DNA from 4 places in the Pantoea rwandensis genome. Region 4 is predicted to be linked to each of the others. Evidence: predicted binding sites of a transcription regulator. Region 4 holds the regulator's gene; each other region holds the start of a gene.
The links. Region 4 encodes CRP, which controls carbon source genes, mostly activating them, when cyclic AMP is high. Its sites were predicted from a motif close to ATGTGANNNNNNTCACAT; they were not measured.

Region 1 (2,206 bases), 320 kb from region 4:
TCTTCCAGATTCATATCGTGGAAGTAGATGGTCATTGCCAGCGCGGCAATCTGGCCTTCTGATACGCTGTTGTCGCGCACGCCATTGATAAAGAAACGGATCTCCGCCTCGCTCAGTGGCTGGCCGTCGCGTTTTTTTCGAATAATTTCTTGTGGCAGGAACAAGGTTGCCTCCCCGGGGGATTGCTGTGAAATGCACCAAACATTCTTTGGGTCGCCATTGATGGCGACCCTGAGGCTGGGATCAGTAGCCCGCTTTGCTGGTCGCAGTCGCGTGGCCCAGAGTGTTCAGCAGGCTCGCCAGCAGGCTTGAAGCACCAAAGCGGAAGTGGCGCGCATCCGCCCAGCCTTCGCCCAGAATGTCATCCGCCAGCTTCAGATAGATCGCGGCATCTTCCGCCGTGCGCACGCCACCCGCAGGCTTAAAGCCCACCTGCTGCTGCACGCCTTTATCATGAATCACCTGCATCATGATGGCTGCCACCTCTGGCGTGGCGTTAACCGGCACTTTACCGGTTGAGGTTTTAATGAAATCCGCACCGGCATCGATAGCGATTTCAGAAGCGGCGCGAATCAGCGCTTCTTCTTTCAGTTCACCGGTTTCGATGATCACTTTCAGCAGCACGTTGGCAGCGGCGCAGGCTTCTTTACAGGCTTTCACCAGCGCAAAACCGATGTCGCGATTGCCGGCAATCAGCGCGCGATACGGGAAGACCACGTCCACTTCGTCTGCACCGTATGCAATCGCCGCACGGGTTTCTGCCAGCGCGATCTCAACGTCATCGTTGCCGTGCGGGAAGTTAGTGACCGTGGCGATGCGGATATCAGGCGTGCCCTGCTCGCGCAGTGCTTTACGTGCCGCAGGGATGAAACGCGGATAGATGCAAATGGCCGCGGTGTTACCGGCTGGCGACTTCGCCTGATGACACAGCGCGATCACCTTCTCATCGGTGTCATCGTCGTTCAGGGTGGTCAAATCCATCAGTTGCAGGGCGCGTTGTGCGGCCGCTTTAAGATCGGTCATGATGCTCTCCAAAAGGTGACCGGCAGACTGTGCCCACCGGATAATGTGATAATTCTAACAAACCACACCTGAATGAATTGCGCTTCATGTCACATGAAAAAAGAAAATTCGTCATATGAATACAATTATTTAGTGATTTAAGTCACAAATAACCGCCAGCACACCCGTTTTCAGGCGCAATACAGGTTGTGAATATTATCACAAATCAGGGCGAAAAAGGGTAATGCCGATTTTATTACTGTAGCCAATACCCGCCAAAACCGCGGGAAATCCAGATTGTGTCGGGAGGGGATCAGGCAGGCAGGGCAAACACGCGCAGGCTGTTTTGCCACAGCGTATCGGCAATGATATCGGGCGATTCACTGCGCAACTGACACAGCACATCAAACACGTTACGCGCGCGCTCAGGGCGGTTGGGCTGCCCCTGATAACCCTGCAACGGCATATCGGGCGCATCGGTTTCCAGCAACAGCGAGTTAAGCGGCAGGTTAGCAATGGTGTTGCGGGTTTTACTGGCGCGTTCATAGGTGATGGTGCCACCCACGCCGATCGCATAGCCAAGCTGAATAAAACGTTCTGCCTGCTGCTGGCTGCCCGCAAAACCGTGTACCACGCCACGGCGCGGTAAATCATGGCGACGCAAATGCAGCGCCAACTGATCGTGGGTGCGACGCGAATGCAGGATCACCGGCAAATCATACTGTTTCGCCAGTTTGAGCTGTGCATCCAGTAACCGCGTCTGCTTATCAAATTGCGCATCTTGCATGTACAGATCGAGGCCGATCTCGCCGATCGCCACGCGTTTGCTATCCGGCGTTTTCAACCATTGTTCCAGCTGATCCAGATGCGCATCCTGATGCACGGCAATATTGATCGGATGCAGCCCTAATGCGGCATACAGCGCCTCGTGCTGTTGCGCCAGCTGGCTGACCAGTGCAAAGCGGCTGGCATCGACGCTCGGCACAATAATGCGTTCCACACCCGACTGCGCCGCGCGGGCGATGCTGCCTGTGGCGTCATCAACAAAAGGCGGGAAATCGAAATGGCAGTGGGTGTCGATAAATCTCATGCCAGCGATCCTGCATCAAAATCGGCATCATTATCCGCCAGCGGCGGCGTATGCACGGCACGATTGTCTGGCGCATTCGCCACGGCGGCCGGCGGTGTCACGGTAGTCTGGCGC
Region 2 (2,206 bases), 330 kb from region 4:
TCAACGCTGAAGCCGAGTTTCGTTAGCCCGACTTTCAGACCATCGCCAATCAGCGTGTCGTCCTCGATCAATAATATGCGCATGCGTTTCTCCTTAAGTGCAAGAGTCGTTATACGAAGCAAAAGTCGGCTTGTACAGCGTCAATCGCCGCAGATTGGCTATTTTTCGTGTTTTTTTACCCCTTAAGATCCTGTTAAGAACCCTATGCTGTAATAACCTCCGTATCCCACACATTCATGGAACAGAGGTGAAAAATGAAAAAGAGTGCAGCGCTAATCGCAATTGTGATGTTGGCCTCCACGCCGGTTCTGGCCGCACAACAGGGTGGCTTTGTTGACCCGAATGCGCCCAAGGCTCAGGTTCACGCAGGTGGCTTCCAGGCAGATAACACCAGTGTTGTGACTGTGAAGCAGGCAGAAGAGATGAAGGATGATAGCTGGATTACTGTGCGCGGTTATCTGGATAAGCAAATCGGTGATGAGGATTATCTGTTCCGCGACAGCAGTGGCAACATGAAAGTGGAAATCGACCATAAGCGTTGGCATGGACAGACCATCACGCCGAAGGATCAGGTTGAACTGACCGGCGAGCTGGATAAGGATTTTAATTCCATCGAGCTGGACGTTAAGCAGGTCCGCAAGCTGCCATAACACTCTTCAGAGCCGCTCAGGCGGCTCGCATCCCCCCAAACTCAAATTATCCCCGGCACAAGCGAAACGTTTCGATGGCGATCACATTTCCGTGATGACGTCATTGAGTTGACGCGCACATTTAATACACTCCCGCTCAGCGAAACGTTTCGCTGTGGAGTGGAAGAAATGAAAAAAGGTCGCTTGTTAAACGCTGAACTCTCTCATGTGATTGCCCGCCTGGGGCACACCGATACGCTGACGATTGCGGATGCGGGCTTGCCGATTCCGGCCGGACCACAGCGAATCGATCTGGCGTTGACGCCGGGAACGCCCGAATTTTTACAGGTGGTTGATGTTGTCACTCAGGAGATGCAAGTCGAAAGCGCCCTGATGGCGGAGGAGATCAAGCAACACAATCCGCAACTCCACAGCGCACTGCTCGCCGTGCTCGATGCCTTGCAACGGCACCAGGGGAATGTCATCACCATCCGTTACACCAGCCATGAACAGTTCAAACAAGAAACGCAGCGTAGTCAGGCAGTCATTCGCAGCGGAGAGTGTTCTCCGTATGCGAATGTCATCCTGAGCGCTGGCGTAACCTTCTGAGGTCGTTATGCAACCGTTATTGCAACTCAAAGGGATTGAAAAGTCGTTTCCCGGCGTAAAAGCGCTGAATGGCGCTTCACTGGCTGTTTATCCGGGGCGCGTGATGGCGCTGGTGGGTGAAAACGGCGCGGGGAAATCCACCATGATGAAAGTGCTAACTGGCATTTACAGCATGGATGCGGGCTCACTGCAGTGGCTGGGCAAGGATGTGGCTTTTTCTGGACCGAAAGCGTCGCAGGAAGCGGGCATTGGCATTATTCATCAGGAACTTAACCTGATTCCGCAATTGACCGTTGCGGAGAATATTTTCCTCGGTCGCGAATTTGTTAACCGCTTTGGCCGCATCGAATGGAACCGGATGTACGCCGAGGCGGATGCCTTATTACATCGTCTGAACCTGCGCTTCAACAGCCATAAGCTGGTGGGCGATTTATCGATTGGCGATCAGCAGATGGTTGAGATTGCCAAAGTACTTAGCTTCGAGTCGAAGGTCATCATTATGGATGAACCGACCGATGCGCTGACCGATACCGAAACCCTGTCGTTGTTCCGCGTGATCAATGAACTGAAAGCGCAGGGCTGCGGCATTGTTTATATCTCTCACCGCATGAAAGAGATCTTCGAGATTTGCGATGACGTCACCGTGTTTCGTGACGGGCAATTTATTGCCGAGCGCGCGGTGAGCGATCTCAGCGAAGAGAGTCTGATCGAGATGATGGTGGGTCGTAAGCTGGAAGATCAATACCCGCATATCGATCAGGCGCCAGGCGATATTCGTTTAACTGTTGAAAATCTCAGCGGGCCGGGCGTGGATAACGTTAGCTTTACTCTGCGCAAAGGGGAAATCCTTGGTATTTCCGGTTTGATGGGCGCGGGACGCACCGAATTGATGAAAGTGCTGTACGGCGCACTGCCGCGCAGCAAAGGCACGGTGACACTTAATGGCCGCGAAATCATCACCCGATCAC
Region 3 (2,206 bases), 180 kb from region 4:
GACACCGCCTCACGCAGATGCTGCGTTACCCACGCAAAACCGGCACGCGGTACGCAGGTTGCGATAGTCGGGATGCGCGCTTCGTGCCAGCCAATACCGCTGTTGAACAGCGTCACACCGCGCCGTTCCAGCGCCCTTGCCAGCGTCAGCGTCTCTTCCAGTGAGCTGCCGTTGTTCACCAAATCGAGCATCGACAGACGGAAGATGATAATAAATTCTGGGCCGACCGCTTCACGCACCGCCTGCGTAACCTCCAGCGCAAAGCGACGACGGCGCTGCACATCGCCGCCCCATTCATCGTCGCGGTGATTGGTGTGTGCTACCAGGAACTGATTAATCAGATAGCCTTCGGAGCCCATGATCTCGACGCCGTCATAACCGGCCTGCTGGGCCAACCTGGCGCACTGGGCAAAGTCCGCAATGGTCTGACGAATCTCACCATCGCTCAGTTCACGCGGCGTGAACGGGTTAATCGGTGCCTGCAACGCTGAAGGCGCAACCAAATCGCGTTGATAGCTGTAGCGCCCGGCATGCAGAATTTGCAGCGCGATTTTGCCGCCTTCTGCATGCACCGCATCGGTCAGGGTGCGATGCCAGTCGCACTGGCTCTCCTGATTGAGGATGGCGCCGCCGTGTGCCACCACGCCCTGTGGGTTGGGGGCGATGCCGCCGGTCACAATCAGTGCCACGCCTCCCCGCGCGCGTTCCGCATAAAACGCGGCTAATCGTGTGGCGCCATCAGTGTGTTCTTCCAGCCCGGTATGCATGGAGCCCATCAGAAAACGATTCTTTAATTGGGTAAACCCCAGATCCAGCGGGGCAAACAGGTGGGCGTAATGCTCAGTCATGAACACAGTCTCAGAAAGTGGTCGGATGAGTTAACTCTAGCGGGAATTGGTTGGGATGGAAGTTCGTGTTGTTCAGGCTGTGAGAAACCTCAAAAAAAGCAGGGCGACAGGTCGCAGGCGAAAGGTTCGGACTCCTTCGCCCGGCACGGGAAGAGACCTGTGCACCCTGAAACAGCTTGAAGATGAGGGCTAATGATTTAGCTCTATAGTTATGCTCCTGTCAGACTCAATCCCGGGTGAGGGTGCGGCGATAATGACATAGCTCACTGTGGTTGATCCCCAAGACGGGTCTTGATTTTCCCCAGCAAACAGTGATCCCGCTTCCAACTTCTGTACGAGCAGTTCACGTTCCAGGTAACAGCTATTTCGTAACATGATTTAGAGTGATCTGGTTCACAGTTTTCAGCCCCTGATCCCGCTTTGATAGCCCCCATTGCAACAGCAACAAATGGGGAAACCATGAATATCGAAACGCAATCCTGCGTGATTACCGGGAAAAAACAGGTCAGCGTCGCACCGCAACAGGTGAATTGGGACGGCACAGGCACGCTGGTGCGTATTACGCGCGGCGGCATTTGTGGATCTGACCTGCATTACTATCAGGAAGGCAAAGTCGGTAGCTTCGAAGTCAAAATGCCGATGATCCTGGGCCATGAAGTGATTGGCCATGTGGTGCAAAGTGATAACCCGGACCTGAAGCCGAATCAGAAAGTGGCGGTCAATCCCTCAAAACCGTGCGGCGAGTGCAAATACTGCCAGCGCGACCAGGAAAACCAGTGCACCTCCATGCGCTTTTTCGGCAGTGCCATGTATGTGCCGCATGTCGACGGCGGTTTCACCCAATACAAAGTGGTGGACAGCAAACAGTGCGTGCCTTTCCCACAGGATGCGGATGAAACCGTGATGGTGTTTGCCGAGCCGCTGGCGGTGTGCATTCACGCCACGCATCAGGCGGGCGATCTTACCGGCAAGCACGTGTTCATTTCCGGCGTCGGACCGATTGGCTGCTTAATTGCGGCGGCAGCGAAAGCGCGCGGTGCCGCCTCTGTGGTGTGCAGCGACATCAGCGAGCGTTCGCTGGAGATGGCGCAGCAGATGGGCGCGACCGATGTGATCCATGCCGCCGAGGGCGATTTCACGCCTTATCTGGCCGACAAAGGCTATTTCGATGTGGCGTTTGAAGCTTCTGGCCATCCTTCCTCGCTGCAGCGCTGCCTTGATGTGGTGTGCGCCAAAGGTACGCTGGTGCAGGTCGGCATGAGTGGCACTATCCCGAACTTCCCGATCATGGCGCTGATTGCCAAAGAGATTCAGCTGGTCGGTTCCTTCCGCTTTACCCATGAATTCAACACCGCCGT
Region 4 (2,206 bases):
GCCCACCAGGCTGAGGCTGAAGATGGCAGCAATGAGCGTAGCGGGCAGTAAGCGGCCGTGCAGCGGGCTGATTTCGCCGGTCACGCCAATCAACAGCGGCAGCACAAACAGGATCAGCGGTAACGGAATGGCGTCACTGGTAAGAAATTGGATCAGGAAACTGGCGGTAGCAAACAGTGAGCCGCCCACAATCAGGCGTTTAAAGAAGCGCTTATGTGGTGTATCGAGACCCGCCATGTTGCAGCAGGCAGGAACTAATGAGAACAGCAGGCCTTTTTGCAGATCGCCAAACAGCCAGCCTAGTGCCACAGGCAGGCACAGCACCAGCGTTTGCCGCAGTGCGTAGTTGACCTCAGGATGATAGATGATTCGGCGCCACATCAGCTCATCGCAAACAAAAACGGCGCGATGTTGCCATCACGCCGTGGGTGATAAGAAATTAGCGGGTGCCGTAGACGACGATGGTTTTACCGTGTGCGGAGATCAGGTTCTGATCTTCCAGCATTTTCAGGATACGACCCACGGTTTCGCGTGAGCAACCCACGATCTGACCAATCTCCTGACGGGTTATTTTGATTTGCATCCCGTCGGGGTGCGTCATCGCATCGGGTTGTTTCGCCAGATTAAGCAGTGTTTGCGCGATACGGCCCGTCACATCGAGGAAGGCAAGGTTGCCCACTTTCTCGGAGGTGACTTGCAGACGACGCGCCATCTGCGACGAAAGTCGCATTAAAATATCCGGGTTTACCTGAATCAGCTGACGGAATTTTTTGTAAGAAATTTCAGCCACTTCGCAGGCAGTCTTAGCACGTACCCAGGCACTACGTTCCTGGCCTTCTTCAAACAGGCCGAGTTCGCCGATGAAGTCTCCCTGATTGAGGTAGGAGAGGATCATCTCTTTGCCTTCTTCATCTTTGATCAGAACCGCAACGGAACCTTTCACGATGTAGTACAGCGTTTCCGCTTTCTCACCCTGATGGATGAGCGTGCTTTTGGACGGATATTTGTGAATATGGCAATGGGACAGGAACCATTCGAGTGTAGGGTCTGTTTGCGGTTTGCCGAGAACCATTCGCTATTATCCTCTGTTGTAATCGTGCCCAAAATACAGGGGGCAGTTTTCCCTGTCAGGCGGTGTAATCGTAGAGCGCTTCCAGTAAAGGAAAATTATTTCCGGGTGATTCTTAAGCTACGCTTTTGATTCTTCCCGCCTTCGTCTGTGATGACGAAAATATTTTCAGCACTGTTTGTAGCACAGCTTTTGCAAGCTGTCTTCTGTTGTCTCGCTTCAGCAACAGGCGGAAGAGTCTGGATTGCTGTTTATCAAGTGAAAGCGTACTCTGGCGGCAAAACCGCCACTTCAGGAGAAAGAATAATGCAGGCACGAGTGAAATGGGTGGAAGGGCTGACCTTTCTCGGAGAATCCTCATCTGGCCATCAGGTATTAATGGACGGTAACTCGGGTGACAAAGCGCCAAGCCCGATGGAGATGGTTTTGATGGCAGCAGGCGGCTGTAGCGCGATTGACGTGGTATCGATCCTGCAGAAAGGCCGAAATGATGTGGCTGACTGCGAGGTGAAACTCACCTCCGAGCGCCGTGAAGAAGCGCCACGTATTTTTACGCACATCAACCTGCATTTTATCGTTAGCGGCACCGCGCTAAGCGATAAAGCAGTGGCGCGGGCTGTCGATCTGTCGGCGGAGAAGTATTGCTCGGTGGCGATCATGCTCGGCAATAGTGTGAAAATGACGCACAGTTACGAAGTGATTGAGCGATAACATAAGCGGGCGGCCAAACGGCCGCCGCTACAGAATTTCTGGATTATTCAATCCGTTTACCTTCAATCAGCCGCTGCACCAGTGGCGTCATGATTAACTCCATTGCCAGCCCCATTTTGCCGCCCGGCACCACTAGCGTGTTCATATGTGAAATGAACGAGCCCTGGATCATCGCCAGCAGGTAAGGGTAAGCAATGCCTTCCAGCCCACGGAAGTGAATTACCACAAAACTTTCATCGAGTGACGGAATTTCACGTGCGGCAAAGGGGTTTGACGTATCCACCGTTGGCACACGCTGGAAGTTGATGTGGGTGCGCGAGAACTGCGGCGTGATGAAGTTGATATAATCCTCCATCGAACGCACCACTGAATCCATCACCGCTTCACGGGAATGGCCGCGCTCACTGGTGTCGCGCACCAGCTTTT

Region 1: a site for CRP is predicted at 1,210-1,227, ahead of deoC (deoxyribose-phosphate aldolase). Genes of this name have one in related genera too.
Region 2: a site for CRP is predicted at 720-737, ahead of rbsD (D-ribose pyranase). Genes of this name have one in related genera too.
Region 3: a site for CRP is predicted at 1,230-1,247, ahead of idnD (L-idonate 5-dehydrogenase). Genes of this name have one in related genera too.

Annotation. Positions count from the first base shown of each region.
Region 1 is NZ_CP009454.1:1,193,950-1,196,155, reverse strand. Features, by position in the region: gene deoA (thymidine phosphorylase) at 1-164, opposite strand, end outside; gene deoC (deoxyribose-phosphate aldolase) at 244-1,023, opposite strand; gene LH22_RS05560 (TatD family hydrolase) at 1,316-2,092, opposite strand; gene LH22_RS05555 (patatin-like phospholipase family protein) at 2,089-2,206, opposite strand, start outside.
Region 2 is NZ_CP009454.1:545,296-547,501, forward strand. Features, by position in the region: gene qseB (quorum sensing response regulator transcription factor QseB) at 1-83, opposite strand, end outside; gene LH22_RS02395 (YgiW/YdeI family stress tolerance OB fold protein) at 255-650, shown strand; gene rbsD (D-ribose pyranase) at 819-1,238, shown strand; gene rbsA (ribose ABC transporter ATP-binding protein RbsA) at 1,246-2,206, shown strand, end outside.
Region 3 is NZ_CP009454.1:1,059,459-1,061,664, forward strand. Features, by position in the region: gene LH22_RS04900 (NADPH-dependent 2,4-dienoyl-CoA reductase) at 1-848, opposite strand, end outside; gene idnD (L-idonate 5-dehydrogenase) at 1,308-2,206, shown strand, end outside.
Region 4 is NZ_CP009454.1:874,681-876,886, forward strand. Features, by position in the region: gene LH22_RS03880 (YccS/YhfK family putative transporter) at 1-381, opposite strand, end outside; gene crp (cAMP-activated global transcriptional regulator CRP) at 440-1,072, opposite strand; gene LH22_RS03890 (OsmC family protein) at 1,376-1,780, shown strand; gene LH22_RS03895 (phosphoribulokinase) at 1,824-2,206, opposite strand, start outside.